DNA from 2 places in the Mycobacterium lehmannii genome. Region 2 is predicted to be linked to the other one. Evidence: riboswitches for the same ligand, from Rfam matches in the RefSeq annotation. Region 2 holds a riboswitch; the other holds the start of a gene.

Region 1 (15,719 bases), on a different contig from region 2:
CCTGACGTTCGCGGTCAGACCGGTCGCCGCCGTTGGCGATCAGCCCGCCGGCGAGGTGTCCACCTGGATCGCGTCGAACGTCTGCGTCGGCGACATCCTCGACGTCACCGTGCCATTCGGTGATCTGCCCGCGCCCACGGGGGACCAACCACTGGTGCTCATCTCGGCCGGGATCGGCATCACCCCGATGGTCGGCATCCTGGAGTACCTCGCGGCCAACGCGCCCGCCACCCCGGTGCAGGTGTTGCACGCCGACCGCAGCGACGTCAGCCACCCGCTGCGAGAGCGACAGCACGAGCTGATGGCCCAGCTGAAAAACGGCTCGCTGGACGTCTGGTATGAGGACGGCCTGACCGCTGGACGGGCGGGCGTGCATCCGGGGCTGCTCACGCTGGACGGCATCGAGTTGCCTGCGACCGCCGAGATCTACCTGTGCGGCAACAACGGTTTCGTGCAGGCGGTCCGTACTCAGTTGCTCGCGCGGGGTGTGCCGGCCACGCGGGTGCACAGTGAGCTGTTCTCACCCAACGACTGGCTGCTGTCATGAGCGGGTGCGGCCAATAGCGCCGAAACCGCATGCGGCCATCTGTCCGGAGAAAGAATGGGCAGATGGCCGCCACATGGGACACCCTCGATCGCTACGTCGTCATCTCCACCGACACCCACGCGGGGGCCGACCTGCGCGACTACAAGGCCTACCTGCCCGCCCGGCTGCACGACGACTTCGACGCATGGGCCGCGACCTATGTCAGCCCGTTCGACGACCTGATCATCGCCACCGCGCAGCGCAACTGGAGCCATGAGCTTCGGATTTCGGAGATGGACGCCGACGGGGTGGCGGCCGAAGTGCTGCTTCCCAACACCGTCCCGCCGTTCTTCCCGACCACCCCGAACATCACCATCACGCTGCCGCGCACCCGCGACGAGTTCGAGAAGCGATGGGCCGGTGTGCAGGCCCACAACCGGTGGCAGATCGACTTCTGTTCGTTGGCGCCGGCGCGGCGCCGGGGGCTGATTCAGGTGTTCCCCAACGATGTCGACCTGGCGCTCGAGGAGATCCGCTGGGGCGCCGAGAAGGGCTGCTTCGGCGGCGTGCTGCTACCCGCCGTCTCACCCGGTGACCCCAACGTCGCACCGCTGTTCCACACCCGCTACGAACCGATCTGGGCGCTGTGCGCGGAACTCGACCTGACCGTGGTTCAGCACGCCGGAGCCGGCAGCCCGCTGATGCCGATGGATCAGCCGGCGTCGAATGCCGTGCTGGTCACCGAGATGGCGATGTGGGCGCAACGCACGGTTTCGCACCTCATCCTCGCCGGGGTGTTCGAGCGTCATCCGACCCTGCGGTTCGTGCCGACCGAGCAGGGAACGCTGTGGCTGCAGGACCAGATGATGCTGCTCGACGTCATGGTGCCCTCGATGAAATCCGAAGCGGGGAACCGCACGTACGGAATGTTCGGCGGCTCGTCGATCGACGAATTGACCATGGAGCCCAGCGATTACGCCAAGCGGAACTGCTACCTGGCATCGGAGTTGACGCCGTACGAGTCGTCGACCATCGACTACCTCGGTGCCGACCACGTCATGTGGGGCAGCGACTACCCGCACGAGGAAGGCTTCGCGCCGCACTCCAAGTTGGCGATCCGCTGGGCACTGCACGACCAACCCGAGGACGTGTGCCGCAAGATCCTCGCCGGGAATGCCGCCCGGCTGTACCGGTTCGACCTGGACGCCCTCGTCCCGGTCGCCTCCGAGATCGGTCCGACGGTCGCCGAAGTGCATACACCGCTGGGCGATACGGGTTATGTCTCGCCGCCCGCGTTCGGTTACCGCCCGTTCGAGGGCGGTCTCGCCCTCAAGCGGCTCGCCCCTGCCCGAGGCTAGGTACTGCTCAGCCGAATCCGCCAGCGCACGAACGCCGTGTAGCCGATGGAGATCAGCGCCAGCATGCCCATGTCGAACAGCCATGTGCCCGCGCTGTGTTCCCAGTGTCGGTCGTTGGGCGTCAATGGGCCAGGCACCAACCGGATCAGGTCGATCGTCGAGGCCGAAGCCGCGAAACCCCAACGGGCAGGGGTGAACCAGGACATCTGATCGAGCACGATCCGGTCCGTCACCGGGATCATGCCGCCCGAGAACACCAGCTGGGACATGATCGCCACCACCAGCAGCGGCATGATCTGTTCGTTGGACCTGGCCAACGCCGAGAGCGCCAGGCCCACCATCGCCGCGGCCACCGTCGTCACCGCGATGTCGACGAACAACTCGATGCTGCGGTTGCCGATGAGCGCGCCGCTTTCGACGGCCCCGGGACCCCAGCCCTTACCGATGATCGCGATCGCCGTGACGATCGCCGACTGGACGATCGCGAACAGGGTGAACACGAACACCTTCGCCAAAAGGTATGCGGTCGTTGACAATCCGACGGCCTGCTCGCGGCGGAAGATCGCCCGTTCGCCGATCAGCGCCCGGATGGTCAGCGCGGTGCCCATGAAGATGGCGCCGACGTTGAGCATGACCAGGATCTGGCCCGGCTCGTTGGGTGCCGGGCCGCCCTGTATCGCAGGCACCGGCACGCCGAACCCGACGTCACCGGGCACGGAGAGCGACAGCACGCCCATGATGAACGGCAGCAGCATCAGGAACGCGAAGTAGCCGCGGTCGGACACCACCAGTCGCACCTGTCGGCGCGCGATCGTCGAGAACTGTCGCCGTACGCTCGTGCTCGTCGGGCTGCCCAGATCGGACGGCTCCTCGGTCGGCGGCGGCGGTGGCGGAGGCCCGTGCTGGGACAGGAAGCGTTCGTTGGCCGCCTCGGGGTCGCTGGCCACCGAGCTGAAGATGTCGGCCCAGTTGGTGCTGCCCATCGACGGGCCGATCTGGCTGGGCGGGCCGTAGAACGCGGTCTTTCCGCCGGGCGCCAGCAGCAGCACCTGATCGCAGACGTCGAGATAGGTCAGCGAGTGCGTGACGACCAGCACGACGCGCCCGGCGTCGGCCAGTTGCCGCAGCATCGTCATCACCTGACGGTCCAGTGCGGGGTCCAGACCCGAGGTCGGCTCGTCGAGGATCAGCAGCGACGGGCCGGTCAACAGTTCGAGCGCAACCGAAGCGCGCTTGCGCTGGCCGCCGGAGAGCTTGTCGACGCGGGTCTCCAGATGGTTGGTCATCTCGAGTTCCTCGAGCACCTGCATGACGACCTGTTCCCGGTCGGCCTTCGTGGTGTCCGGCGGCAGGCGCAGTTCCGCGGCGTACATGAGCGCCTGACGGACGGTCAGCTGACCGTGCACGACGTCGTCCTGGGGGACCATCCCGATCCGGGAGCGCAGCGACGCGTATTCGGCGTGCACGTTGTGGCCCTCGAAGGTCACCGTGCCCGTCGTCGGATGGGTATAGCCGGCGACCAACCGGGCGAACGTCGACTTGCCGGCGCCCGACGGGCCGATGACCGCGGTCAGAGTCCCGGGCCGCGCGGCGATCGAGATGTTGTCCAGCAGCGTCTTGTTGTTCTCGATGGTCCACGTGACGCCGTGAACTTCCAGTCCGCCGGTGCGGGTCGCGGCCTCGCTCTCGCTGCGGCGGACCAGTGTGCCGCCGGAGAAGACGAGGTCGATGTTGCCGATCGTGACCGTATCCCCGTCGCGAAGCAGCGCGGACTCCACGCGTGCACCGTTGACGAACGTGCCATTGATGCTGCGGTTGTCGATGATCTCGGTACCGGCCGCCGTCGGCACCAGCGTGGCGTGGTGGCGCGACGCCAGCACGTCGGGTACGACGATGTCGTTGTCGGTGGCTCGACCGATCTTGACTGCGCCGGGGACGTTGTCCGGCGGCCTGGTTCCCGGCCGCAGAATCTTGAGCATGCTCGTGGCGAGGTTGCCCTCGCTGGAGCGCGGAGCCGCGGTCGGTCCCATCATCGTCGCCGACTCGAGCGCCGGGGACGATATCACCTGACGCACCGGCTGTTGAGGGCTCGTATAGGCCGCGGGCTGCGGCGTGCTGGGATGCCGGGGCGGGGGAGGCGCACTCGGATAGGTCGGTTGTGGACGCGCCTGACCCGGCGGCGGACCGTACGGCCGCGCGGTGTGCGGAGCCGAGTGGGGTCCCGAAACCGGCGGGGGTGGCGGCGCGGTGGGGTAGTTGCCCGTCGGTCGCTGGTTGGCGATCGGCACCGCCACGGTCGGTGTCCGGCCGACCGCGCCCTGATGGCGGCCGATCTCGAAAGTCAGCCGCGGACCGTCGGGATTGCCGATGTTGATCGTCTGACCGTCGTGGATGTCGACCGCGGAAACCCTGCGGTTGTTGACGAACATCCCGTTGAGGCTGCCGTTGTCGATCGCCACCCAGCGGCCCTGGTCGAAGCGCAACACCAGATGCGCACGGGAGATCAACGGATGGGCGATGCGAACGTCGGCGCGCAGATCGCGGCCGATGACGACGTCATTGCCCGCCGCGAAGGTTCGGGTCGATCCGTCGTACCGAACGGTGAGCGCGGGTGAAGCAGCTCGGCTCGTCGGAGCCGGACCGCCGGCGACATTGGACATCGTCGCCAACTCTAACGGTAGGCATGTCCGACCCGGTGCTCCGACCACGAAAGTTTGCCGGTCGTACGGCGAGTCGCGCGCTTATGGCGACGAAACGTGGTCACCATAGGTCATGGTGTCTCGGGCGCCTTTCCTGGTCTTCGGCATTGGCGGGCTCTGTGTCGTAGCGGCGTTCCTGGCGCCGACGGTCGATGCGCAAGGCGCCATCGCGATCGACGCCCGTGGGTTCGTCGACTCCGAAGCCCGTTGCGAGGCCCCATGGCAGCCAGCGGCTTTGGGCCGTACCCAGTTCGCGCTCGTCGCGATCTGCGAACGTGGCAGCAGCTACGAGTACCGCGGGGTGCGGATGAGCGACGGTCTGGTGCTGACCGCGCCTGCCGTCGAAGACAGTGACGGCGTCTTCACCGTCGAGAACGAGGGCGCCACATATACGTTTTCGCCCAAGGAACTCGTCGTGACCGCCGGAGACCAGGTGCTGGTGACCGAACCGATGGTGGCCTACGTCGAGCCGCGGCCCGCCGTCGACGGCTGATAGTTGTCCGGCGCCCCGGTCAGCACACAGCGGGTGTGGCTGTAGATCGTCGGCATGCACTTGTTGCAGTGATCGCAGATCGACTGCACCGAGCTGTCGGCCTGGATGCGGTTGATCAGGTCCGGTTCGGCCAGCAGCGCGCGTCCCATCGCCACGAAGTCGAATCCCTCGGCCATCGCGAGGTCCATCGACTCTCGGTTGGTGATGCCGCCCAACAGGATCAGCGGCATCTTGAGTTCGGCGCGGAACTTCTGGGCGTGGCGCAACAGGAACGCGTCGCGGTAGGGGTACTCGCGCAGGAACTTCTTGCCGGTCATCCGGATGCCCCACCGAATCGGCGGCTTGAACGCATTTGCGAACTCCTTGACCGGCGCGTCGCCGTGGAACAGGTACATCGGGTTGACCAGCGAGCTGCCCGCCGTCAGCTCGATGGCGTCCAGCCCGCCGTCCTCCTCGAGCCACTTCGCGGTCTGCAGCGACTCCTCGATCGGGATACCGCCGCGCACACCGTCGGTCATGGTCAGCTTCGCAGTCACCGCGATAGGGGCACCTTCCTTCTCCACCGCGCGCCGCACCGCCATGACGGCGCCGCGGGCCACTTTGGCGCGGTTCTGCAGGGAACCGCCGAACTCGTCGGTGCGGCGGTTGAGCAGCGGGCTGAGGAACGAACTGGCCAGGTAGTTGTGGCCGAGATGGATCTCGACCGCATCGAAACCGGATTCGATCGCGAGGCGCGCGGCGTTGGCGTGGGCCTCGGTGACGTCGCGGATGTCCTCACGTGTGGCCTTTTTGGCGAACCGCATCGACAGCGGGTTGAAGAAGCGGATCGGCGCCAGCGCCTTGGCCTTGTTGGTCCGCGCATTCGCCACTGGGCCGGCATGGCCGATCTGCGCGCTGATCGCCGCGCCCTCGGCATGGACCGCTTCCGTCAGCCGCTTCAGGCCGGGCACCGCCTCGGGGCGCATCCAGAGCTGCCAGCCGTCGGTGCGCCCGCCGGGGGCGACCGCGCAGTAGGCGACCGTCGTCATCCCGACTCCGCCGGCGGCGGGCAGTCGGTGGAAGTTGATCAGTTCGTCGGTGACGAGCGCGTCCGGCGTCGACGCCTCGAACGTCGCCGCCTTGATGATCCGGTTGCGCAGCGTCACCGGGCCGAGCTTGGCCGGGGTGAACACATTGGGCTGAGTGTTCATGGTCTCAGAGCATGCCAGACTGTGACCCGTGGGTGCGATCACACTGGACGGCAAGGCCACGCGCGACGAGATCTTCGTCGACCTCACCGAACGGGTCGCGGCGCTGACCGCGGCGGGACGTACGCCGGGGTTGGGCACGGTGCTCGTCGGCGACGACCCCGGGTCTCAGGCCTACGTGCGCGGTAAGCACTCCGACTGCGCGAAGGTCGGCATCAACTCGATCCGCCGCGACCTGCCTGCCGACATCAGCCAGGCCACGCTCGACGAGACGATCGACGAGCTCAACGCCAACCCCGAGTGCACCGGTTACATCGTGCAGTTGCCGCTGCCCAAGCACCTCAACGAGAACGCCGCCCTGGAGCGCGTCGACCCGGGCAAGGACGCAGACGGTCTGCATCCGACGAACCTCGGCAGGCTGGTTCTCAACGAACCGGCACCGCTGCCGTGCACCCCGCGCGGGATCGTGCACCTGCTGCGCCGCTACGAGGTGGAGATCGCCGGCGCGCAGGTCGTCGTCATCGGCCGCGGTGTGACGGTCGGTCGCCCGCTCGGACTGCTGCTGACCCGTCGTTCGGAGAACGCGACGGTGACGTTGTGCCACACCGCGACTCGCCATCTCCCGGAGCTGGCCCGAGAGGCTGACATCATCATCGCCGCGGCGGGCATGCCGCATATGGTGACCGCCGAGATGGTGCGACCCGGCGCGGCGGTCGTCGACGTCGGGGTCAGCCGCGACGAGAACGGCAAGCTCGTCGGTGACGTCCACCCCGACGTCTGGGACGTCGCAGGCCACGTCTCGCCTAATCCGGGTGGCGTTGGCCCGCTGACGCGGGCGTTCCTTCTGACGAACGTGGTCGAGCGCGCGGAGGCACTGGCGGCGACGTGACGCCAAAGGAGTTCGCGCGCAAGGTTTTCGCGAGTCAGTGGCCGTTCTGGTCGGTCGGGCTGATCTTCGCCGCCGCGTTCGTCCTGGTGGTCGCGGGATATTGGCGACGCGGCGCGCTGGTGATGGCGATCGGGGTCGGGGTGGCTGCCGCGCTGCGGCTGATGTTGAGCGACGAACGGGCGGGGCTGCTGGCGGTTCGCAGCCGAGGTGTCGATTTCGTCACCACCGCGACCGTCAGCGCGACGATGCTCTATGTCGCCTGGACCATCGACCCGCTGGGCACCAGCTAACGCTGCAATCGCCGAGACTTACGATTTGGCGGGTTTTCCTCGACCATTTCCGCCAATACGTCGATCTCGGCGCGGCTGTCAGGCCAGCGTCGCCCGGATGCACACCGTGACGTACGGCAGCGCCAGCCCGGTGGAGTTGGCCAGCGCCGGGTGGGTCGCCAACAGCTCGCGCACGCGGTCCAGCGTCCTGGTGCGCACCTGCTCCGGTGAGGTGATGCAGTAGCTGCGGGACGCCACGAGGTCGATAAGCGCCTGGGGGGTCAGGTAACTGGTCCACTCGACCTGATGACGTTGCACATCGGTGAACGGTTCGGGCAGCGACACGGTGTTGCTGAACGGATCGTGTTCGTGACCGATGATCCGGCCGAGGTCTTTGACCCAACCGAGCCGCTCGTCGCGGGTGTTCCACACCAGGCCCAGCCGACCGCCGGGGCGCAGCACGCGGGCGACCTCCTTGACCGCGATCTCGGGATCGAACCAGTGCCAGGCCTGGGCCACCAGCACGGCGTCCACGCTGTCGTCGGGCAGCGGGATCTCCTCGGCCGTGCCGAGCAGCGCGGGCGTCTCGGGAAGCGAACGACTCAGCAGGTCAAGCATTTCGGGAATCGGATCGACGGCGACGACGTCGAGGCCGCGCTCGACGAGGCGCGTGGTCAACTTGCCCGTGCCCGCGCCGAGGTCGAGCACCTTGGCGGCGGCCGACGGCAGCAGCCAGTCGATCGCCTCGGGCGGATACGACGGCCTACCGCGTTCGTAGGCTGCGGCTTCCGCGCCGAACGACAGCGAGCGATCCTGTTCCAGCCCGCTCACCGAGATGCCAGCTCCAGCGTCCGGCGGATGAGCTTGTAGACCGCGTCGGTCTCCACCAGGAAGCCGTCATGCCCGTAGATCGACTCGACGACATCGAGTCCGGCGCAGCCGGGCAGCAATTCGGCCAGCTCCTCCTGCAGCCGAAGCGGGTAGAGCCGGTCGGAGGTGATGCCGCCGACCACGGCAGGCACACCACAGCCACGCAGCGCGGCCTCGACGCCCCCGCGGTTCCGTCCGACGTCATGGCTGGACAGCGCCTCGGTGAGGGCCACATAAGTGCCCGCATCGAACCGCGACACCAGCTTTCGGCCCTGATGCTCCAGATAGCTCTGCACGGCGTAGCGGCCGCCGACGCCGGGGTCCTCGTCGTCCTGCGGATCGTTGGCGAACCGGGTGTCGAGCTCGAGTTCGCCGCGATAGGTCAGGTGGGCGAACCGGCGGGCGATCTCCATGCCGAGGTCGGGGGACAGCCCCGTGCCGTAGTAGTCGCCGTTCTGCCAGTTCGGGTCGGCCTTGATCGCGGCGACCTGCGAGCTCTGCGTGCCGATCTGGTCTGCGGTGGCACGCGCGCCGACGGCCAGCACCAGCCCCGCGCGCACCCTGTCGGGGTGGCCGACCATCCACTCCAGTGCGCGGGCGCCGCCCAACGAGCCGCCCATTACCGCCGCGACCTCGGTGATCCCGAACGCCTCCAACGCGGCGATGTCGGCGCGCACCTGGTCGCGGACGGACACGACCGGGAAACGCGAACCCCACGCCTTGCCGTCGGGATGCGGTGAGCTCGGGCCGGTCGAGCCGCGGCACCCGCCGAGCACGTTGGTGGCCACCGCGCACCAGCGGTCGGTGTCGATGGGTCCGCCGGGACCGGCGACGCCGTCCCACCAGCCGGGGGTCGGGTGGTCGGGCCCTGCCGGACCGGTGATGTGGGAGTCGCCGGTCAGCGCGTGCAGCACCACGACGACGTTGTCGCGCTCGGGCGACAGCTTGCCCCAGCGCTGCACGGCGATCGACACGTCGTCGATGACCGCGCCGTTCTCCAGGGTCAGCGGGCCGATGTCGACCACGCCGATCTCGCCTTCCGCGGGCAGATTCAGGAGCGGCACCTCGACTTCCAGGTCGGAGAGGGTCATCAGAACGCCGCCGTGGCGTTCGGATCGGACTTGCCTGCGGAGCTGAACGGCTTGGCGGCGGCGAAGCCCCGCTCCAGATCGGCCAGGATGTCGTCGATGCCCTCGATGCCGACCGCCAGGCGCACCAACCCGGGCGTGACGCCGGTGGCCAACTGCTCCTCCGGCGCCAACTGCGCGTGTGTGGTGGACGCCGGGTGGATCACCAGCGACCGCACGTCGCCGATGTTTGCGACATGGCTGTGCAGGGTCAGCGCGTTGACGAAGGCCTTTCCGGCGTCGACCCCGCCCGCCAGTTCGAAGGCGAGCACGGCGCCGGTCCCCTTGGGCGCCAGCTTCTTTCCGAGCTCGTACCACGGGGACGAGGGCAATCCGGCGTAGTTGACCGAGAGCACGTCGTCGTGCCCCTCGAGGTACTCGGCGACCTTCTGCGCGTTGGCGACGTGCCGCTCGACGCGCAGGCTCAGCGTCTCGATGCCCTGGGCCACCAGGAACGCGTTGAACGGCGACGCCGCGGAACCCAGGTCACGCAGAAGCTGCACCCGCGCCTTGAGCGCGTATGCGGGCGGGCCGAGTTCGGCGAACACCACACCGTGGTAGCTCGGGTCGGGCTCGGTGAAGCCGGGGAATCTGCCGTTGGTCCAGTCGAACGTGCCGCCGTCGACGATCACGCCGGCGATGGCGGTGCCGTGCCCGCCGAGGTACTTGGTGGCCGAGTGCACGACGATGTCGGCGCCGTGGGCCAGCGGCTGGATCAGGTACGGGGTGGCGATGGTGTTGTCGACGATCAGCGGGACGCCGGCGTCGTGGGCGACCGCCGCGACGTTGGGGATGTCGAGGATGTCGATCTTCGGGTTGGAGATCGACTCGGCGAAGAACGCTTTCGTGTTCGGCCGCACCGCGGCACGCCACGAGTCGAGGTCGTCGGGGTCCTCCACGAAACTGACCTCGATGCCGATCTTGGGGAACGTGTAGTGGAACAGGTTGTACGTGCCGCCGTAGAGCCGCGGGCTGGACACGATGTGGTCGCCGGTGTTGGCGATGTTGAGGATCGCGAGGTGTTCGGCGGCCTGACCGGAGGCCAGGAACAGCGCCGCCACACCACCCTCGAGCGCCGCGATGCGCTGCTCGACGGTGTCCTGGGTGGGGTTCATGATCCGCGTGTAGATGTTGCCGGGCTCGGCGAGGCCGAACAGCGCGGCGGCGTGATCGGTGCTGTCGAACGTGTACGACGTGGTCTGGTAGATCGGCAGCGCCCGGGCGTTGGTCGCGCTGTCGGGGGTCTGTCCGGCGTGGACCTGCTTGGTTTCGAACGCCCACCGCGCGGTCGGGTCATCGTGTTCGGTGCTCATAGCTTCTCCTGTTGTGAGGGGCCGATAAGGGGCTTTCACGCACTCAGCGGTAACTGCGCACGCCGGACCTCCGCTGTCTTCTCTGGGGGCCCGTCACAACGGACCCGCGCTTGCCGGTAACCGCTTGTCAGCGGGTACTCAACCTGGTCATCACCCGGGGCACCCCACCGCGGTTGGAGGGTTGCCGACCAGCAAGCCGGGGCTTGTCGCTGGCACTCATGACCGATGAGAAGCCTATCGCACGTCACCTGCGTCGTGCCAGCGAGGCATGCCGATGGCGGGCTACCCACCAGTAGCGGATCACAGTCCTGTCGGCGGACCCCCTGGCTCACACAGAGCGTCGGGTACGGCGCAATACTGGTAGTCGACTGACCGAGGCCTGACCGATTAGCGAGCCGGAGAACCCCACATGACTGCCGAGCAGCCGACCATCATCTACACGCTGACCGACGAGGCGCCGCTGCTGGCGACCTACGCGTTCCTGCCGATCATCCGCACCTTCACCGAACCGGCGGGCATCAACGTCGAGACCAGTGACATCTCGGTGGCCGCACGCATTCTCGCCGAGTTCTCCGACCGCCTGACCGACGAGCAGCGCGTGCCCGACAACCTGGCGCGGCTCGGGGAGCTCACCGAGAAGCCGGACACCAACATCATCAAGCTGCCCAACATCAGCGCCTCGGTGCCGCAGCTGCTGGCCGCGATCAAGGAGCTCAAGGCCAAGGGCTACGACCTTCCCGACTATCCCGGCGACCCCAAGAACGACGAGGAAGAAGAGATTCACGACCGGTACGCCAAGATTCTCGGCAGCGCGGTCAACCCTGTTCTGCGGCAGGGTAACTCGGATCGGCGCGCCCCCAAGGCGGTCAAGGAGTACGCGCGTCGGCATCCGCACAGCATGGGTGAGTGGTCGATGGCGTCGCGCACACACGTGGCGACCATGAAGACCGGCGACTTCTATCACGGCGAGAAGTCGATGACGCTGGACAAGGACCGCAAGGTCAAGATGGTGCTCGAGACAAAGAGCGGCGAGACGATCGTGCTCAAGCCGGAGGTGGCTCTCGACGACGGCGACATCATCGACAGCATGTTCATGAGCCGCAAGGCGCTCTGCGAATTCTTCGAAGAACAGATCGAGGATGCCTACAAGACCGGCGTGATGTTCTCGCTGCACGTCAAGGCCACGATGATGAAGGTGTCGCACCCGATCGTGTTCGGCCACGCGGTGAAGGTGTTCTACAAGGACGCGTTCGCCAAGCACCAGAAGGTGCTCGACGAACTCGGCGTGAACGTCAACAACGGCATGTCCGATCTCTACGACAAGATCCAGGCGCTGCCCGCCTCGCAGCGCGAGGAGATCGTCCAGGACATCCACGCCGTGCACGAGCACCGCCCGGAACTGGCGATGGTGGATTCGGCCCGCGGCATCACAAACTTCCACTCGCCGAGCGACGTGATCGTCGACGCGTCGATGCCCGCGATGATCCGTCTCGGCGGCAAGATGTACGGCGCCGACGGGCGGACCAAGGACACCAAGGCGGTCAACCCCGAGTCCACGTTCAGCCGGATCTACCAGGAGATGGTCAACTTCTGTAAGACCCACGGGCAGTTCGATCCGACGACCATCGGCACCGTGCCCAACGTGGGGCTGATGGCGCAGAAAGCCGAGGAGTACGGCAGCCACGACAAGACGTTCGAGATCCCCGAGGACGGCGTCGCCAACATCGTCGACGTCGACACCGGCGAGGTGCTGATGACCCAGAATGTCGAGACCGGCGACATCTGGCGCATGCCGGTGGTCAAGGACGCCGCGATCCGCGACTGGGTGAAGCTGGCCGTGACGAGGGCCAGGGCCGCCGACATGACCGCGCTGTTCTGGCTCGACACCGAGCGTCCGCACGAGGTGGAGCTGCGCAAGAAGGTCAAGGAGTACCTCAAGGACCACGACACCGAGGGCCTCCACATCCAGATCATGCCGCAGGTGTGGGCCATGCGGTACACCCTGGAACGGTTGATCCGCGGCCAGGACACCATCGCCGTGACCGGAAACATCCTGCGCGACTACCTGACTGACCTCTTCCCGATCCTGGAGCTGGGCACCAGCGCGAAGATGCTGTCGATCGTGCCGCTGATGGCCGGCGGCGGGATGTACGAAACCGGCGCCGGTGGCTCCGCGCCCAAGCACGTCCACCAGCTGGTCGAGGAGAACCACCTGCGCTGGGATTCGCTCGGCGAATACCTCGCTTTGGGAGCATGTTTCGAAGACATCGGGCGCAAGACCGAAAACAAGCGGGCTGTTCTGCTGGGTAAGACGCTGGACTCGGCCATCGGAAAACTGTTGGACAACAACAAGAGCCCGTCACGCAAGACCGGTGAGCTCGACAACAGGGGCAGCCAGTACTACCTCGCGATGTACTGGGCGCAGGAGCTGGCCGAGCAGACCGACGACAAGGAGCTCGCCCACCACTTCGCCGATCTCGCAAAGTCGCTGGCCGACAACGAGGATGCGATCGTCAACGAACTCGTCGAGGTGCAGGGCGACTCGGTCGACATCGGCGGGTACTACTACCCGGACCCGGAGAAGACCACCGCGGTGATGCGTCCCAGCAAGACGTTGAACTCGGTGCTGGAGGGCGCGACGAGCGAGCCGGTGACGAAGCTCTAACCGCCGAGTGCCTCACGCGGCTCGGCGGCGTGGCCGTCGACGAAGGCGACGATCAGGTCGGCCACACGCTGGGGCGCTTCGTACATCGGGATGTGGCCGACGTCGTCGAGATGCGTGACCTGCGTGCTCGACGGCAGCTGCTGGGTGAAGTGGCGGGTGAACCGCGGATGCGGCAGCACCCGGTCCTTCTCGCAGATCACCAGGTGGGTGGGGCACGCGCTTTCGGCCAGTTCCATCAGGCCCGGGGTCAGCAGCGACTTCACCAGCAGCTGGTAGTAGGCCGGGCAGTGGGTGACGTCGTCGATGATGTCGACGAGGTCGTCGTCGGACAACCGGTCCGGCGTGGCGCTGATCGGAAAGTGCGCCAGCCAGCGCGTGAACGGCAGCTTCAAAACGCGTTGCCGGAACGCCAGCGTGAACACCCACACCGGGAAGCCGGCCAGGAACTTGCCGACGATCTCGAATTTCGCCGGGGTGAACTTGCTCCAACCGCCCGCCGGTGCGATCCCGGTCAGCGTGCGGGCCCGGCCGCGGCGCTCCAACTCGAAGGCCACCCAGCCGCCCAGCGAGTTGCCGACGATGTGCGCGGTGTCCCAGCCCAGCGCGTCCATTCTGCGTTCGACGTCGTCGGCCAGCTCGGCGGTGTCCAGGAACCGGTGCCCCTTCACCCCGCCGTTGTGCCCGGGCATCGTCGGGGCCAGCACCTCGTAGCGGCCGGTGTCGGCGATGAGCGGGGCGACCTTCTTCCACACGTTCTGCGACATCATGAACGGGTGTAGGAGGACGATGGGCTCGCCTGAGCCGACGTGGATCGGTGCGCGCTCGGTCATCAGCCCGACAGTAAAGGTGATACCGGCGGTACCGCAAGTGCGTCGGTATGGTCTGCCGCTGTGACCTCGCTGATCGTCAGCACCATCAACGTCAACGGCATCCGCGCCGCGGTCAAAGAGCGCTCACCGCTGAACCGCGGCGTGCTGCCGTGGCTGGCGTCGACCACCGCCGACGTGATCTGCCTGCAGGAAACCCGCGCCGACGATGGCCAGCTGACCGCCGCATTGGCGCCCGCCCTGGATGACGGGTGGCGCCTCGCGTCGGCCGAACCGCATATCAAGGGCCGCAGCGGCGTGGCCGTGCTGTCGCGCCACCCGATCTCGGCGTCGCGGCTGCTCGAGTCCGACGAGTTCGGCGGGCACGGCCGCTATCTGGAGGTCGACACCGCCGGGGTGACGGTCGCGAGCGTCTACGTCCAGACCGGCGAGGCAGAGACGGACCGCCAGCTGGAGAAGGAACGGTTCATGGCCGAGCTCGCCGCGCGGATGGCGACGCTGACCGACCGCGAGGCCGTCGTATGCGGCGACTGGAACATCGCTCACACCGAGAACGACATCAAGAACTGGAAGGGGAACCTCAAGAAGTCCGGGTTCCTGCCGGGTGAGCGACAGTGGCTCACCGAACTGCTCGCCTCGGGTTGGGTGGACGTGGTTCGCGAGTTGCACCCCGACCAGCCGGGTCCGTATGCGTGGTGGTCGTGGCGGGGCCGCGCCTTCGACAACGACGCCGGCTGGCGCATCGACTACCAGTTGGCCACCAAGGCGTTGGCGGAGCGGGCCGTCGCCGCCCGGGTGGAGCGCGCCGAGGCGTATGCGCTGCGCTGGTCGGACCACGCGCCGGTGACGGTCGAATACCGGTCGCGTGAAATGATCGGGCGATCATGAGCAGTTCGCCGAAACCCGTCGTCTTCTCCGGGGTCCAACCGACCTCCGATTCTCTGCACCTCGGCAATGCACTGGGAGCGATCCAGCAGTGGGTCGGCCTCCAGGACGACCATGACGCGTTCTTCTGCGTGGTGGACCTGCACGCGATCACGATCCCGCAGGACCCCGAGCGGCTGAGGCGGCGCACGCTGGTCACCGCCGCGCAGTACCTCGCGCTGGGCATCGACCCGGCCCGGGCCACGATCTTCGTGCAGAGCCACGTTCCCGCGCACGCCGAATTGGCCTGGGTGCTCGGCTGTTTCACCGGTTTCGGGCAGGCATCGCGGATGACGCAGTTCAAGGACAAGTCGCAGAAGGAGGGCAGCGAGGCCACCACCGTGGGGTTGTTCACCTATCCGGTGCTGATGGCCGCCGATGTGCTGTTGTACGACACCGAGCTCGTCCCGGTTGGGGAGGATCAACGCCAACATCTGGAGCTGGCACGCGATGTGGCGCAACGGGTCAACTCCCGCTTCCCGGACACCTTCGTCATCCCCGAGCCGATGATCCCGAAGGCGACGGCCAAGATTTACGACCTGCAGGACCCGACGTCCAAGATGAGCAAATCC
Region 2 (15,719 bases):
CGTGCAAGGGTCGCGGCCGAAGGGCGGTGACTGGGCGCATGTTGTAGATGTCACCGATGCCTCACCGAAACAGTCCGCACCATCACCGAATGCGATAGTCGTCGTGATGTCCGATGAGGAGGTCCTGACCTTCGCAGCGGCCTCGTTCACGCCGGAAGGACGAGCTCTGCGCGAGCTGGTCCGGTTCTATTGGCAGAATCTGGATCGCCGTGACGAACTGACCGACGGCCGGGCGCTGAAGCGCCTGGCTGACGGTCGATTCGCTTGAGGCGGCCGCACAGAAAGAACTAAACGACGAGAGCGTTTAGGGCCGCACGGTCGGCCAAAAGAGGTCGAACAGTCGCCCTTCCCAGTCCTTGGCGACGCGGCCGGTCCGTGCGCGCTCGGCGATGATCGCGCCGACCACGGCGTCGATGAGGGTGGCGTCGTCGACATCGGCGCGAAACGATCCGTCGGCTTTGGCCGCATCGATCACCGATTCCAGTTCAGCCCGCTGCTTGGCAAGAATGCGCCGGAAGAGCTTGGTGAAGTCGGGGTCTTCGTCGGTGAGCATGGCGGCGAAGCCGCCGTAGCCGACGCCGACCCCGATCGCCTTGACCGCTTCCGCGATGAGCCAGCGGAGCCGATCCGGCGCCTCGGTTTCCGCGCGGAGTGGTTCGGGAGAGGTCACCCGCGAGAGCGCGTCGGACAGCATCTCGCGGCGGTCGCGATGCCGGCGGTAGATGGTGGTCTTCGCGATGCCCGACCGTGCCGCCACGGCTTCGACGGTCACGGACTGAGGGCCTCGGGTGCGCAAGAGGGCCAGGGTGGCGTCGGTGATGCCGTCGTCGACGTCGCGTCGCTGTGCCATCGCACCTCCTACTAGCCGGGAATACATCCGACCGGAAAAACGCTACACTAGACGTAGCGCTACGATACGCGTAGCGTATTGCTGAAACTTAGGAGAGGTGATACTGGTGTTGAAGGCGTTAGGGCGGATTCCGCCGACGTTGGTTGGGTACGTGTGTCTGCTGCTGAGTTTCGCGGCACTGGGAACGTTCGTGTACGCGCTGGCCGCGCAAAGTGCGGTGGCCGGGATCATCGGGGCCAGCCTGGTCGTCTTGATGGTGATAGCGGTGGCGGGGTTCCGCGTTGGTGCCCGGAAGCGCGCAGAGTTCAACGACAGTGGGATCGAGATCCCCAGCGAGAACATCTGGGCGCGACCGCTGCGTCGCGAGCAGATCGACCAGTATCTGTCGACGTACCGCGGTGTGCGTGACAATCACGAGCAGTTGCTGGACGCCGCCACAGAGGTGTCCGTCGTGCCGACTAGGGAGATGGAGCGCCAAGCCGCCTGACGCGCGGCATGCGCTTTACCGGTGCGGGCATATCGAGCAGATCCTCAAGGCGTGACCCAGGAGTGAAGCAGCGGCACGCCCTCCCAAGCGCCGCCGCGGGCGACCGCGACGACGGCATGCGGCCGGTCGAAGGTGACCTCTACGCGGTGGATGGTGCGCTCGACGAGCTGCGGGGCGCCTGTCGCCATCGCCAAGGCTGTGACGGCAGCGGCCTCAAACCCGTACTCGTCGTAGGCGGCCGTGGCCCCCTGCACGCATTCGATCGACCCGTCGAGGCCTGGCACAGCCTCTGTCAATGACGAGGCGAGCTCTGCCACCCCAGGGGCGCCGGTCAGTGCGCTCTGCACGGTGGCGTCCCAGCGCGGCAGGTGACTGCGCCAAAAATCTTCATAGTCGTCGGGTGCGTCCCATATGACGAATGTCTCGGTCGTTTCGCGGACTGTCCACGCGTGGCCATCGGCGGGAATCCCACCGTGCCACAGTGCACCCTCGTTGAGCTTGGCGATGACCTCGTCGACAGCTTCCCACACCTCCGCCGGTGAAATATTCGGTGCGGCAATGACACTGACGACATCAACGCCGTCCTCGCTGAACGGCTTGGCGACGGCGACGAGTCCCGCGGCACTGGTGTCGGCGATGGTCTGCAGTCCCCCGTCGAGGACAAGCCGCCCGTCCTCGTCGATGTCCAGTTCCGTGGTCCACCGCGGCTGCAAGACCAGTGCGGTAGCGAGGACGAGCTCGGTCAGCGAGTCGACCTGTAGCGGGAACTGCTCGATGAGTCCGCGGGTGTGCTCGGCCGCCCAGCGGTCCAGCGCAGCCTGGTCGGGCAGCTCGTCGAGCGTGACAGGCAGCGTCGCCGTCGCTGGGGAGCGCGACCACGCGCCGAGCGCCGCCGCGACCGTCGGGTGCGGCGAGTCGAGCAGTTCGGCGGCCAGCGTGGCGGCTTCATCGCAGGACACGCCGAGCACCTCGGCCAGTCGCGCGCGGTGTGCGCCGGTCGCGACCGGCGCGAAGCGGGCGAGCAACAGCCACAACCCAAGATAGGAGATGGCCGGCGTCTGCGCCGTGCCCAGCGCCTGCCGCGCCGACGCCGCGTACGCGGTGACGAGGTGAGCGGCGACGCCCGGCCGAGTCGCCGTCGTCCATGCGGAATCGCCGCCTCGGCCAATGATTTTGCGCTGACCGCACGTCACACACTCGGTGGTCCAGTCACCCGGCATCACGCAGCACCCGGCCAGCGCAAGATCCGGCCGGCGCTCCGCCTCTTCGAACAACTCGGGGGTCGGCATGCCGTGGACCTTGTGGTGCAGCGCGGTCGATCCGCATCGGCCGCAGGCAGGGCTCTCGTTCGTCATGGCGGGCAAAGTACCTTGACGCCCCGACAATCGGATCGCAGAACAACCGAGTACACAGTTATTGCGTAGGCATCGCGGTGGTGACGCGACGCCTACGTCCTCGTGCGGGCCCGCTACGACTAGGACACCGGAGCCGCACCACCGCCATGCGGGTGTTCGCCCGCATCGCCACCACAGCGGCGGCACAGTCCATTGATGACATAAGCGGGCGGGTGCGGGCAGCGATCCGGCGAGGTGCATCCGCACACCACCGGGTACTGCTTGTACCGGGTGGCGTAGCCGCACCGATCGCACGGGCGGCGCATATGGGGAATGGAACCGACGTGGTACGGCATCACAACCTTCCTCCCTCGACAGGCCGAGTCCGTAACCAATAGGCGCCGGGGTTCATGCAGCCAGGACGACCGTCTCGGTCGTCTTGTGGTTCAGTGGTCGCAGTCATTGCCCGTCCTCGTTCGGGCCTCCACTCAGGAGGCGCTCTTACCGCCACCGATTGGCGTCGGCCGCTTCGTCATCCGAGCCACCCACGAGCGTGGGGTTGGCGTGCCGTCTAGTCGGAGCTTGGCGACGGCATCTCGTGAAGCTGCGGCCACTATACCTCGGCCGGTCGATGAGCTCGGTGAACCGATTGCATTGACGTACCGCAACGAACCGGCCTGCATGGGTCCTAAGAGGTTGGGTTGCGGCACCGTCCGCGTGGAGCACCTTCAGGACCCGCGGCGACGCTTCGACTCAGTCTCACGACGCCGAAACAACTCTGCAGGACGACCCCTCGTACCAACCGTGGTACTGCCTGTGGGAACGAGGTGCGATTCCATCGCTCGACGGAAGGTGTCGCGTTGAAGGGTGTACCCCAGAACAGCCTCGTGTGCGATGCGCAGCTGGCGGAGCGTGAACTCCTCGTCGAGCAGACCGTCAGGGTCCGGCTCGTCGGCATAGCGTGAACGTACGTGCTCGACTGCGCGCACAATGATTTTGTCGTGGTCGAATGCTAAACGACCGGTCCTGGAGATCGGAACGATTCGGGTCGTATCCGGAAACCGCGAATCGAGTCGATTCGCCTGCACCACGGCCACGTGAGCGACTGATAGCACCCATCCGCGGTCATCTCGCTTGGGGTCATCGAAGACGTGCAACTGTCTTGGGCACAGGCCTCGCACGTTGGCCTTGTCGCGCAGCGAGCGGTCGACGGCCTCGGTCAGCGTCTCTCCCTCATGCAGGAACGTTCCAGGAAGCGCCCAACCCGACTTGCCTCCGCGGCGCACTTGCAGGACTGCCAACCCATGCTCGGGATCGAGCGTCAACACGGCGGTGTCGACGGCGACCGACGGCCGCGGATAGTCCTCGAGGGTTCTCCCGCTGCTATCTCGGAATACGTTCCGGCTCATGTCGGTCACTCAGAGTACAGTGTTGACATTAGCGCATAACTGCGCAAAAGCTCTCTTGGGAGGAGGCGGACGAATGACTTCATTCAATGATCGTGTCGAAGGTGTGCTTCTGGCGACCGCGGCAGGAGACGCACTTGGGGCACCGTACGAGTTCAAACCACCGCGCGGGCCTGAGTTCGAGGTGGAGATGGTCGGCGGAGGCGGGTGGCGTCCGGGTGAATGGACCGACGACACGTCGATGGCGATCGCGATCGCGGAGGTGGCCGCGACGGGCGCCGACCTGCGTGACGAAGCCGCCCAGGATGCGATCGTGCGGCGTTGGCTCGATTGGTCGCGATCCGCCAAAGACATTGGTATCCAGACCAGTTCGGTGCTGAGGGCAGCAGTGCGCGGTGGTGTTATCACCGCGGCCAGCGCCCGCGCGGAGTCGGAGAAATATCACCGTCGCACCGGACGGTCGGCCGGCAACGGATCGCTGATGCGGACCGCGCCGATAGCGCTGGCGTATCTCGACGATGAGGGCGCGATGGTGGAGGCGGCACGCGCCCTCAGCGAGCTCACGCACTTCGACCCCGACGCGGGAGACGCGTGTGCGTTGTGGGTCTGCGCGATCAGGCACGCCGTGTTGACGGGGAAGCTCGACGTTCGGGTCGGCTTGCCGCATCTGGACGCGCGTCGGCGCGAGCTGTGGGCGAAGCGTCTGAATGAAGCGGAAGCAGCTCCCCCGGCATCGTTCCCGAACAACGGTTGGGTGGTGACCGCCCTGCAGGCGGCATGGTCGGCGATCTCGACAACGCCTGTACCGGAGGATGATCCGGTCAACGGTGTGTTCCGTGCGGACTACCTTCGGTTGGCGCTGGATGCCGCCGTCCGAGCGGGATACGACACCGACACGGTCGCGGCGATTGCCGGCGGTCTACTGGGGGCCGGCTACGGCGCATCGGCGGTGCCCGCGGCGTGGCGCGTGCAGCTGCACGGGTGGCCGGGGATCACCGCGCGCGGGCTTGTCTCGCTTGCGTCGGCGATCGGGCGCAAGGGCAAGCCGGACGAGTTCGACTTCTCCTATCCGCACTCTTCGGTCGACACCTGCGTTCGGCATCCGTACGACAACGGCGTTCTCCTCGGCGGCATCGGTGCGCTTCGGCAGCTTCCGGCCGAGGTGGACGCGGTGGTCTCGATGTGCCGACTGGCGGACGAGGATATGCGCGCCGACATGCCGCACGTCGAAGTGCGGCTGATCGATCGGCCGGAGCGCGACGAGAACCCGCATCTGGACTTCGTCCTGCACGACACCGTGCGCCTCATTGAGCAGTTCCGTCGCGAGGGACGCACGGTGTTGGTGCACTGCGTCGGGGCGTACAGCCGGACGCCGACGATGGGGGCGCTATACGGAGCAAGGCTGCGCGGGATCAGCGGCGACGAAGCACTGCGCGACGTACTGGAAGTGCTGCCGAATGCCCACCCGAATAGCGCGTTCCGATCAGCTCTGCGCAGACTCCAGACGCAGCAGACCGCCGATGGACAGCGGGAGCGAAGCTCATGACATTCGTGTGGAACGGGGTGCACGACACCTCCCTGTTGCATGACGCCGCGGTGTCGTCCGGTCATCGGTTCGCCGATGCCGCGAAGTCAGGTGACTGGTCAACCGTTTTCGAAATGCTGGATGACCCGCGGCAACCGGTAAACGTCAACTAGTGGCGGCCGGGCGGAACAGCGTGGTTCACGGTTCTGCATCAGGCCGCATGGCATGACGCGCCGAATGACGTTGTCGCCGCCCTGATCCAGCGTGACGCGTTACGGTCGTTGCCTGACTCACGAGGGCGCACACCGTATGAAGTTCGTTGCGAAGGGGAATATGAAACGGTCACTGCGGGCGGTTATGGCGAACACTGGCGGCAGTCGCTTACAACGAGCGCGCGGCGCCTGAAGCCGCCATCGTCGGAGCTCGACGTCGAAGAGCTGCACTCGTTGAACCGCCACCTGGCCGGCTTGATCGACGGCAGGATCCGTGGTCGGTTGTTCGGCGGCCGGGACCCACGTGCCGAGCTTCGATATCCGCTGGTCGAGATCCTCCACGAACTCCCTGGTAACCACCTGTGGTTCCCGGTCCCCGGTATGTACGGCGGCTTCGATATTTCATTGCGGGGCAGCGTTTTAGATGTGAAGAGTTGGTGCCGAGTCGTCGGCGGTTCGGGCCAGGCCCACCTCGTGACGACGGCCGGATGCATCCTCGTTGACGAAGGATTCGTGTGATCGCGATGGCGTTCTGAGTTTCTGCTCGACGGGTACTACGACCGACAGGAGCCTGGGCATGATAGCGAGCCAACGTTGGCACCGACTCCGCGCGGGGGCACACACCATGACGGGGTGGATCGGCGATTCTCAGCTGACTTATCTGGCAGTGCGAGGTAAGTCAGGCTGGGTGCTGACAAGAAGTGTCGCCGGGGCCGGAACGACCGTGATTGGTGAACCGACGCCGACCCTACGCGCATCGAAGGCGGTCGCTGCGGCGGATTTGGACACTGGCCTGCTTCGATTCGTATGAGAAGCGTCGGGCTTCGGGGGCTGTCAGCTCATTTCGCGCAAAATATAGGAGTTGTTGTGGCCAAAGGCTCGACCTAAATAACTGGCGGTTGCCGTACCTTGTCCGGCCCCATGCCCTGGCGGGTCAAGTTCAGCCTTTCAGCACCACTGGTTGTCTTTCGACGGGAAGGAACTTGCGATGACGCCATCGACACCCGGCGAGGCAATCTACCGAGACGACTGGCATTTACGGGTGCCGTCCGGCAGCACGAAGGTTTACGAAGGCGAAGCGCCAATCGATCCCGGTAGCGGCATGAATCACTATCTAGAGATTTGGGCCCATGACTCCCCCGATGGCTTCACCATCTACGTGTCTGACGACGGGAGAGGCTGGGCTGACGACCTCAGCAAGATTTTTCACATCGATGCGACCGAAGTCGCGGAACTGAGGAATGCTCTGAGGGCGGCAGATGACGACGGTCTAGTCGAACTGTTCGCTACCGGCATCCGGAATCGGGAGATCAAGGTGCCGGGTCCCAGCGACCATTGGATGGACATCGTCGACTTCCCGTCGAAATGGCTGATGGAGAATAGGATCAGCTACTCCTGGGCTCAAAGAATCGACGAAGCCTGACGCCGAGGATGGCTGACACGAGGGAGCTACCGAGGTGACCGAGAGACCGGACTATTCCGACTGGCGACAATCGTGGCCCGCCTTGGTGGTCAGCTGTGACACGGACGCCGCGCTCAAAGTCCTTCACGACTACTACGCGGTCGATGATGAACAGCTGCCGCTCTATACGGGATCGCGCTTCGAGGCGATCGCGAGAATGAACGCAGATCCGTACGCGCTGAAAGCCGAGGATTTCGTCGCGGTCTCGATGCTGAGCGTCACTGTACCTGCTAAGGCGGCCATTCGGCTCCTCGGCCGCGATGCGGAAATCATCCACCGGTTGCTCCGGCAGATCCCCGACGATCTCGATATCATCGATGCCAATCCCGAGCTGCTCGATTCGGACTCGCGAGCGAGCCAGCTGTGGCAGATTCTCAGACGAGGTCGTGACGGTCTAGGTCCAACCACGACCAGCAAACTATTGGCGGCGAAACGTCCTCGCCTCCTTCCGATCTGGGGCACTTTCGTACAGCAGGCGACGGGTATGGACACAGTTGGCTATTGGTGGAAGTTCCGATTCGTTCTTAGCGAAGATCAATTGCGACTGTGGGACTGGCTGGGCGAACTGCGTTCGCGATCAGCCAGTGTGCCCGGATCGGTCTCTGAATTAAGAATTCTTGATGTCCTGCTTTGGATGTCCGTCCGGTCCGGTGGTGGCAAGAGAGCCGAAGAGCCGGTCTAGATGTACATCTAGACGGGGTGCCGATATTCAAGCCGGCGAGGCGGCTATACCGATATCCACATTCCACTGACGAGCACCGTCGACCGTCACGTGCATGCCGAGCTCCGTAATCCTGCCGTCGAGCGGATGCCACGGGCGTTTCGGTAGCCCTTGCCCCAGAAGGGGATCGAGTGAGTCAATCGCTGGCTTCCATAGGTTCAACCAGTTTCTGCGTGGTCCCACGACGAACGCGAGTTCGAGTCGGACGGGCCCCGGTGGCAGTTGTTCCGCGTCAGCCACTACGGCATAGACCTGCCTCTTGAAGTCGGGACTATCAGAGGACGCGGTGGTTCTCGCTAGCAGCACGCCTTCTGACGGCGGCGCCACCTCCTGCGCGGCGCAAATCCTGACCAACGACGACTCGCGATGTTGCTTTGTGCACCACACCGACACGAGGTCGCGGTCCTTCAAACGGGCAGCAAGCGGGTACGCGTAGTTGTCGAGGTCCGCCATGTCGAGGAGGTCCCGTTCTGCGGGGACGCCGACATCAAGCCTAAGCGAGCACGGACCGTCGATTCGCGAGGATGACAGCAGGTCTTCAGTGTCATCCAGGTATGCACGAAGTCGGACTTGATCGGGATGATCTGACTTCTCCCAGGAAGCCAATCGTGGCGCCACGCGAAGTTGACGGCTGTCGTCACATTCGGGGCGGGAGAACCAACGCATCGCCACACAGTAATGCCGAGCACTGACAAGTCGCCCGTAAGCAGCGGCGATGCACTCTGATTGGGTGCAACAACCGCAATCGGCAGCCTCGATGCCGACAGCCGATAGAAGCCGCCCGAGGTCCGGGCTGACGACCTATCAACTCAAGATCACCGAATTACGGCAGCAGCTCCGCGACGACCCCGCACATGTTCTCGACCTCGGCGGCCGACGGCTGCATCTCGAAAGCGTGGACATGACACGCCTTGCTCAACCGGTGCCACGCCACCGCCGCCTTGTCGGCCGCGTCTGGACTGTCGAGCGCCCGCAGGATCAACAGCTTGCTGCGTGTCGTCGCCCATCGTGCCTCAGCGTCGAGGTCGGCGCATCGCTGGTCGACGACCTCCTCAAGTGCCCGACGCGCCAGAAATGCCGCCAACCGCGGCGAGTGCCCGCCACGGGTGGCCAGGATCCGCTGAGCCTGACCGAGAAGTTCGGCGGCTTTCATCGCAACCCCAGCACCGTCTCGACGGTGCGCTCGAGTTCGCGCGCCTCTGGCATCCCGATGCCCGCGGCTTCCGTGTGCACGGCGTTGCACAGCTTGAGTGTGCGACGACGTTCTTTCTTCGCGTCGAGCCAGCCGGTGAGATCCGAACCCGGATCGCCGTGTACCGCCAGCGCCAACCGCGAGGAGGTTTTCTTCGCCGAAGCCCACACCTCTTCGGACTCTGCGCGGGCGCGGCCGGCCAGATATTGCTTGGTGTAGAACGCCTGTCGGGCAGCCGATTCCACCGCGATGCGGAACAATCCGGGCAGGACGCGCGCCCGTATGTCGTCGGGTAGGCGGTCGTCCTTGATGAGGGCAAAGACGTCGTCGACGGCCCGCAGAGCCGGGTTAACGTTGTCGTGGACGGATACCTTGGAGTCGGCTCCGCGAACGACCTCCACAAGCCGGGCGTCGACACCGGTGTCGCGGATCACGGATGCCAGCCGGTCGTCGTGGGAGAACACTATGACCTGATGCGTCTGGGCGACTTCGGAGAGGACTTGGACGAACCCGTCGATCTTGGCAGGGTCCATCGCCTGGACGGGGTCGTCGAGCACGATGAATCGGAAGGGGCTGTCGGCGGCCATGGCTCTCGGCAGAAACAACGCGAGGGCAAGGGCGTGCTGCTCGCCCTGGCTCATCACCGACAGCGCCTTCGTGGGCTTGCCGTCCACCGACCCGCTCAGCGAGGCGCGCCGACGCGTCGCGGTGCCCTCCAGCGTGATGTCGCCGAGGTCGACATTGCTCTCCTGCCGCAATTCACTCCAGATCTGGCGGGCCTGTGCCGCAATGGGTTCGAGCCGCGAGTTCCGGAACGACGCGGCGTGATCGACCATCCACTTCTTGGCCGCAGTCATCGTCTTGACCGTGTCATCGAGCGCGCGGGCTTGTTTCTCGACGGGCACCCATCCGCCGATCTGCGCCGCCAGCGGTGCCCATGCACCTTCGCGCTGCTTGAGTGCCTCGTCGGCCTGTGCCCGCATTGCCTCCGCCGCATCGACGACGGTGACCAGCGTCGATTCGAGATGCGTTGCGAGCGCCTCGTCCCCGTCGGGAACCTGTCGCGCGGTTTGAACCGCCGCGATGAATGCGGGGATTGCGGGCAGGTCGACGCCATCGACCGCCTCAACTTCAGGCAAGCGGTCGAGCAACGAAGCGACCGAGGCCCTCGAGTTTCCGAGTTCTGCTGTAGCGGACCGATATTCGGTTAGGGACTCTTCACTGCTCGCAATGGACTCACGGGTGCGGGCCGCCCATTCGTCGTCGATTCGGCCCTGTCCGCAGACCGGGCAGTCGGTGTCGCCGGCGTGATCGTGGAAGCGGATCGCTGCTTGTAGGAGTTCCACGCGCTGGCTGGCGCTTTCGGCGATGGTGCTTGCGGTCGCGGCGGCGGCCTGAGCGGCGTTGCGTAGTCGAGTTGCGGTGTCGTCGATGTCGTCGAGGGTGGGGGTGTCGAGTTGGGCCAGTCGGCGCAGGGCGGGGACGACCTGCAGTCCCGGATCCTCGGCACCGGTGGCCAACGCGAGAACGTCGTCGAAATCGGCGCTCTTCTTCTTGAGTAACTTTGTTGCGTGCTGGGCTCGTTCGTCGGCCGACTCGGCGAGCAGCGTGAGCAGGCGCTTGCGTTCATCGTCTGCGCGGGCGCGGACGGCCTTCGTCGACTTGAGCTCAGCCGTAAGCCATTTCTCGGCATCGGCGAGCACTTCGAGGCCGAGCAGCTTGGCGAGCGCGTCGTAGAGCGCCGAAGGCCCGCCGTCGAATAACCGGCCGAGTTCGTCGTAGGAGAGGACGGGCCGCCACAGCTCAAGGGCGCGCGTCCAGCCCAACCCGTGGGTGCCCTCGACGTGCTCGCCGGAACCGATCTGCGTCCAAGTCTTGCGGTCGGTCAGGGCCGCGCCGGGTGACCAAGTCATTCCGATGGTGAACGGGCCGGTGCCTTCGGCGGTGAAGCCGACGCGGATGGCGCACGGGTCGGCGTGGTGCAGGTTCTGCCACGACTCCGACCAGAGGGTAGCCTTCTGCAGCCAGCGGTAGCTCGTGCCGGTAAGGGCGAGTTCGAGCGCTTCGGCGAAGCTAGATTTGCCGGAGCCGTTGCGGCCGCTGACGACCATCAGGCCGGGCGCCGGGTACAGGTCGAGACGGGCCTGGCGGCCGATGCCCCGGAAGCCCGCGACCGAGATACTTGTCAGGAAGGTCGGTGTCGACTGCGATTCTGTGCCGTCGGACTCTTGGTCGACGACCTCGGCGAGCGCGTTGAGTACAGCATCCTTAACCGCCGCGTTGAGCCCGACATCCTGCTCAAGCATCTCAAGGATGACCTCGTGGACAGATTGTTCTGCTGGTTCTGCTGCGGCGGACGCCGCATCATCGATTGCCCCCATTCGTCGATTGAACTACGACGGGGTGGGCGACGGCGGCAATTGGACCCCGCGCCGATGCGTAGGCTCAGACAATCAGCGCGCCGGGACGGGCCACGTCGCAATATTTTGGAACGCTTTCAGCCTGTTCGGCCACCCGAAAGGTTGACCCTGAACCCTGCGCTCCGCCGGAAGACGCGCTGATCTCCGCATAAGCCGGAGCGTGTTCCGAGCCGCGACTCGGACCAGATCTTCAATCGTGGCTCTGTCGGTGGGAAAAGCGAAAATCGTCGAACGGTGCTTCTCATAACCATCAAACAATTCGCTTTTTGGTTATTCGATGGCCACGAAACTGCACACCACAGCGTTCGAGTTCGGCCCTCCACCCTTCTTCGAGGCCAATTATTGTTGGATTTTGATATAAGCCCGCGCGGACCTCTGCTGCAGTCAGACGACTGTACTTGTCGTAGTTCGGATCGTCCCGGTCAAGGAACTCCTCTTTACGGTGAAGCAGCGGACGGTTCAACCGGTCACCGAAACGCTGGTAGCTCGCTTCAAGTGAGGTCATCTCGACGCCGTAGGTCCAGTCCAAGGTCGGATGTGGATCTGTGTCGAAGGCAGGATACGATGACCACGAAACTCGCCTGCCCCGGTGGTCAAGTTTGAGAATGTTCCAGCCGTCTGGTCGTCCCGCCGCGACGAAGCCACAGTATTCGTAGAGGCGAAGAACCACAGGGATTTTCGACACCGCACGCCGATGTACGTAGAGAGCTGTGGCCGTGAGCTTGCCCGGCGAATTCCGCATAGCACCCCGGACATACGTATCGTCGCGAATCTTCGATAATAGCCGGTCAGCGCGAGTACACGCTTCCCGATAGCTCCTGAAACAATGCTTGATATCCGCTTGAACCGTTAAGGGAAGGTCCTTTAACGACGGGCGGCCGTTGAATATCGAAGTACCGAGGTACAACAGCGTATCGAGAGTCGACCGTTTGAACCCCTCAGCGACGCGTTCGGGCGACGCTCCTTTCTCGATGGCGTCTAGCATAGCGCGACGGGACAGCGAGCCAAGAACCGGAAGGAGCTCGTCTGGTATCTCCTCGAAGAGTGGCGGTCGACCGCGTCGCTCGGTGAACGAAACCAATTCCGCGACAGCCGACGCGTAGTCGCCGCTATCGGTCCATTTGAAGTCTTCAATCATTCCTCGTGCGAGGTACGAGAATCTGTCTTCATCCTTGCGGAACACATACACGACACCAGGTGTGGGCGAAACGCACCGGGTTCCGGTTACATCCTCGACGAACTTCCGGAGTTCGTTTGGGCTGAAAAAGTGCTGAAACGTATTGCGACTCGTGACAAGTCCATCGCCGAGAAACACCCCGGTAACGGAGCTGAGCTCCCATTTGAGTCGGCACGCTACGATCAGTGCCCGCGAAGTGAGATCCCAAGCTGTCTCGAGAGTCTGTCGCCGTTCGACAGGGTCCTCGATAACATTCAGGACATAGTTGAGGAATACGACATCATTGACGCCGAGAGCGGTCTCGGGAGCGTAGAACGGATCCCATCCATTCGCCTCGAAGCCCATGCGCCGGAGCCTCTGGACATCCTGGCCTCGGCCACAACCATAATCGAGAACTGAGCGATCTAGCAGCATCACGCCGTCACGTAGAGCATGCCTCACGGGCATCGAAAGGTCGCTGCGACCTATTGCGGTGCGTTGCCTAGCGATAGACCGGTTCTGCATCGTTCGGCACATCCCTCCAAATGGCCCGATCTAGCGCTTCTAGGAAATATGCCAGTGCGCAAGGCGCGTTACCTGAAGCCACGCTGTCGGCGGGGGTTACTACTTGTCATGCGCGATCTCGTCATGGAGTTCGTCAACGGCGTGGCATTGCGGGACTAGCGAGCGAAAACACCACCTTAGAGTGCACACACCGAACACTGCGTCGTGTCGTCGTCATCGTCGAGCGCATCGCCTAGGACCTCCCATACCGGCCGGTTCTTCTTGCGCTTCTTAGCTTGTTCTTGCGCTTCTGCGTGTCGCGCAAGAATCTCTTCACGCCGAGACAGAAGGTCTGGTAGAGACTCACTACCGGACCACGTGTATTGGCGGCCCTTCATCGCATAATCACCAAACGAAGCATCCCCGTCTGCGCCCGCATCTTGTCGAACCTTCGACTCGATCGCGATGGCCCGCTGAAACAACTCGGGATGCCGCTCGGCTAGTCCCACCCACTCAGCCTTGCGTTGGTAGAAGCAGAAGTAGCAACCAGATCGCGTACGCCATTCGTAGTACTTCGGCAGCCCTATACCGGCTTGTTCCAAGATCCGCAATACACCGTCGTGATCGATATTATTCTCGACAAACGGCAGGACCGTGCGAATATTTGGCTTGGTGCTTACATATCCTTTACGGCTGGGCTCGTCGGCTCTGATTGCTACGTACGACACCGCCCGAGCGTCTCCGATCCACTCTTCTAGGGGTTCGATCTTCATCTTCTTTGTGCACCAGCGCATCTGAGGGGACGGCAAGGTTCCGCGATAAACGTCGAACCAGTGGTCGAAACCCTTTCGCGCGTTAAGGCGCGCAATGGGCTTCGCGAGTGCCGTCTCGAGACGGTCCAGGTACTCATAGGTTTCGGGTAGCTCGGCACCTGTGTCGCAGAAAAAGTACTCCATCTGCGGCACGCGGTCTCGCAGGAACACTGCTAAAGCGCTCGAGTCTTTTCCACCGCTAATGCCGCAAATATGTCGTACAGTGTCAACCATTGATTTGGTTCCTCTCCTGGCCACTGCCTGTCCCCAATGGCTCGGCGTTCTCGTGCTCTATCGCCAACCTTGCCATCAGTATCCGACAAGCGGCTGCCCTCGACACTCCGTTCTCCATGATGGTGTCGAGCAATCTCTCGAAGTGGGGATCGAGGGCCGCTTTCTCCGGCTCGGTGAGAGCCAAGAGTTCGATCGTCTCAGTGCCATCAGGTCTTGTAAGAGTCATCCGACTCGAGGCGTACCCGTGCGTCTTGTTTGCGGCAAGACGGTCGTGCAGTAGAGCAGATGTGCGCCGTAATGCGCCGCCCAACTCTGCAACCCTGAGAAAAAACCGTCCGGCTACGTCGTCGGTCCAGACGCGAGGTGCTTGGCCCTCACAGACCACCATTGCGAGGTTTTCCAACCATTCATCGTCGTCCATTGGACGACAAAGCGCCCCGACGAATGCCTTCAGTCTAGGCTCCAGGATGTTTCCATCAAGCCGCGTCGCGTCAGCAGATAATGCCTGACGCAGCTCCCCAAGGTCACTCGATGTTGACGTTGCTTCTGCCAACTGCTGTCGTATCGACGTCAACAGTCTTGGATAGGCTTCGCGGAGCTCACGAACTGTCTTGGCTAGACGGTCTGCGAACTCATCCGCAACCTTGCTCTCCAGCCGCCCTCGTCCCCGAAACGGTTCCATACCGAAGATTCCCGGGAGCGTCTCAAAGAGTAGTACATCGGGCTCTGTCGCCTGATGAAAAGCCTCCCTCACGGCGATCGCCTGACGAGACAAAGCAACTCGCGTCTTCTGAGAGTACGGGGGCAGTAAACGTAGCTCACGGTAAAGCGCACTAGCAACGTTCAGGAAAGTTGGCGTACTGGCGCGGTGGGGATTCGTGATACCCATTCGGGTCGCAAGGGAGTCAATCACGACGGATCGCTTACCATGCGCGACTTCGGTGTTCTTAATCGTGAAGTGGCCGAGGTTCTTCGTAAGTCGTTCTGCGACAGCGTCATCGATCGATAGGACCAGGGTCCCATGCTCGTAGAGAGCAATATCGTCACCACGGACGACGAGACCGGCGATAAGGAGTAGAGGAACGATCCCGTCCTTCAGCCCCACGGGAGGCAGCGTCATGCTGTCGCGAATAGAGGCGAGGCTCGTGCGCTCATCCACAGCGCAGTCAAACAGCCTATTCATCAAAGACCATGCGGGCTTCCAACTGCGGTCTGACGGAGAGCGCAGCTCCCAATGCCCAGTATCTGACCTTCGGTGGATACCAGTCTTTCGGAAGACCGCCTCGTAAATAGCCCGCTCGGGGCCGTACCCTTTTATCGCAAATGCTTCAGCCTCTCGATGAGCCAGTAGAGCATCTGTGAGGGTTCGGCGCGCCTTCGCCCCCTGGCTCGTCAGCTCCCGAC

What was found. A riboswitch is a leader RNA that binds a small molecule or an ion and turns the genes downstream of it on or off. The one in region 2 is predicted to bind S-adenosylmethionine.
Region 1: linked by a shared signal. The riboswitch ahead of AU192_RS02995 (bifunctional o-acetylhomoserine/o-acetylserine sulfhydrylase) and the one ahead of AU192_RS10420 (serpin family protein) in region 2 are both predicted to bind S-adenosylmethionine.

Annotation. Positions count from the first base shown of each region.
Region 1 is NZ_LQIR01000002.1:36,450-52,168, reverse strand. It holds gene AU192_RS03040 (globin domain-containing protein) at 1-547, shown strand, start outside; gene AU192_RS03035 (amidohydrolase family protein) at 610-1,884, shown strand; gene AU192_RS03030 (FHA domain-containing protein) at 1,881-4,544, opposite strand; gene AU192_RS03025 (hypothetical protein) at 4,660-5,076, shown strand; gene AU192_RS03020 (NADH:flavin oxidoreductase) at 5,043-6,266, opposite strand; gene AU192_RS03015 (bifunctional methylenetetrahydrofolate dehydrogenase/methenyltetrahydrofolate cyclohydrolase) at 6,295-7,152, shown strand; gene AU192_RS03010 (DUF3017 domain-containing protein) at 7,149-7,442, shown strand; gene AU192_RS03005 (class I SAM-dependent methyltransferase) at 7,521-8,252, opposite strand; gene metX (homoserine O-acetyltransferase MetX) at 8,249-9,382, opposite strand; gene AU192_RS02995 (bifunctional o-acetylhomoserine/o-acetylserine sulfhydrylase) at 9,382-10,731, opposite strand; SAM riboswitch class IV at 10,833-10,955, opposite strand; gene AU192_RS02990 (NADP-dependent isocitrate dehydrogenase) at 11,141-13,396, shown strand; gene AU192_RS02985 (alpha/beta fold hydrolase) at 13,393-14,226, opposite strand; gene AU192_RS02980 (exodeoxyribonuclease III) at 14,296-15,111, shown strand; gene trpS (tryptophan--tRNA ligase) at 15,108-15,719, shown strand, end outside.
Region 2 is NZ_LQIR01000014.1:12,765-28,483, forward strand. It holds gene AU192_RS10405 (hypothetical protein) at 1-268, shown strand, start outside; gene AU192_RS10410 (TetR/AcrR family transcriptional regulator) at 305-850, opposite strand; gene AU192_RS10415 (hypothetical protein) at 957-1,337, shown strand; gene AU192_RS10420 (serpin family protein) at 1,382-2,692, opposite strand; SAM riboswitch class IV at 3,164-3,275, opposite strand; gene AU192_RS10425 (NUDIX hydrolase) at 3,400-4,080, opposite strand; gene AU192_RS10430 (ADP-ribosylglycohydrolase family protein) at 4,154-5,623, shown strand; gene AU192_RS25940 (hypothetical protein) at 6,049-6,333, shown strand; gene AU192_RS10440 (hypothetical protein) at 6,803-7,237, shown strand; gene AU192_RS10445 (DUF6308 family protein) at 7,272-7,958, shown strand; gene AU192_RS10450 (hypothetical protein) at 7,986-8,663, opposite strand; gene AU192_RS10455 (hypothetical protein) at 8,821-9,150, opposite strand; gene AU192_RS10460 (AAA family ATPase) at 9,147-11,495, opposite strand; gene AU192_RS25055 (DNA phosphorothioation-associated putative methyltransferase) at 11,860-13,302, opposite strand; gene AU192_RS10470 (phosphoadenosine phosphosulfate reductase family protein) at 13,467-14,315, opposite strand; gene AU192_RS10475 (hypothetical protein) at 14,308-15,719, opposite strand, start outside.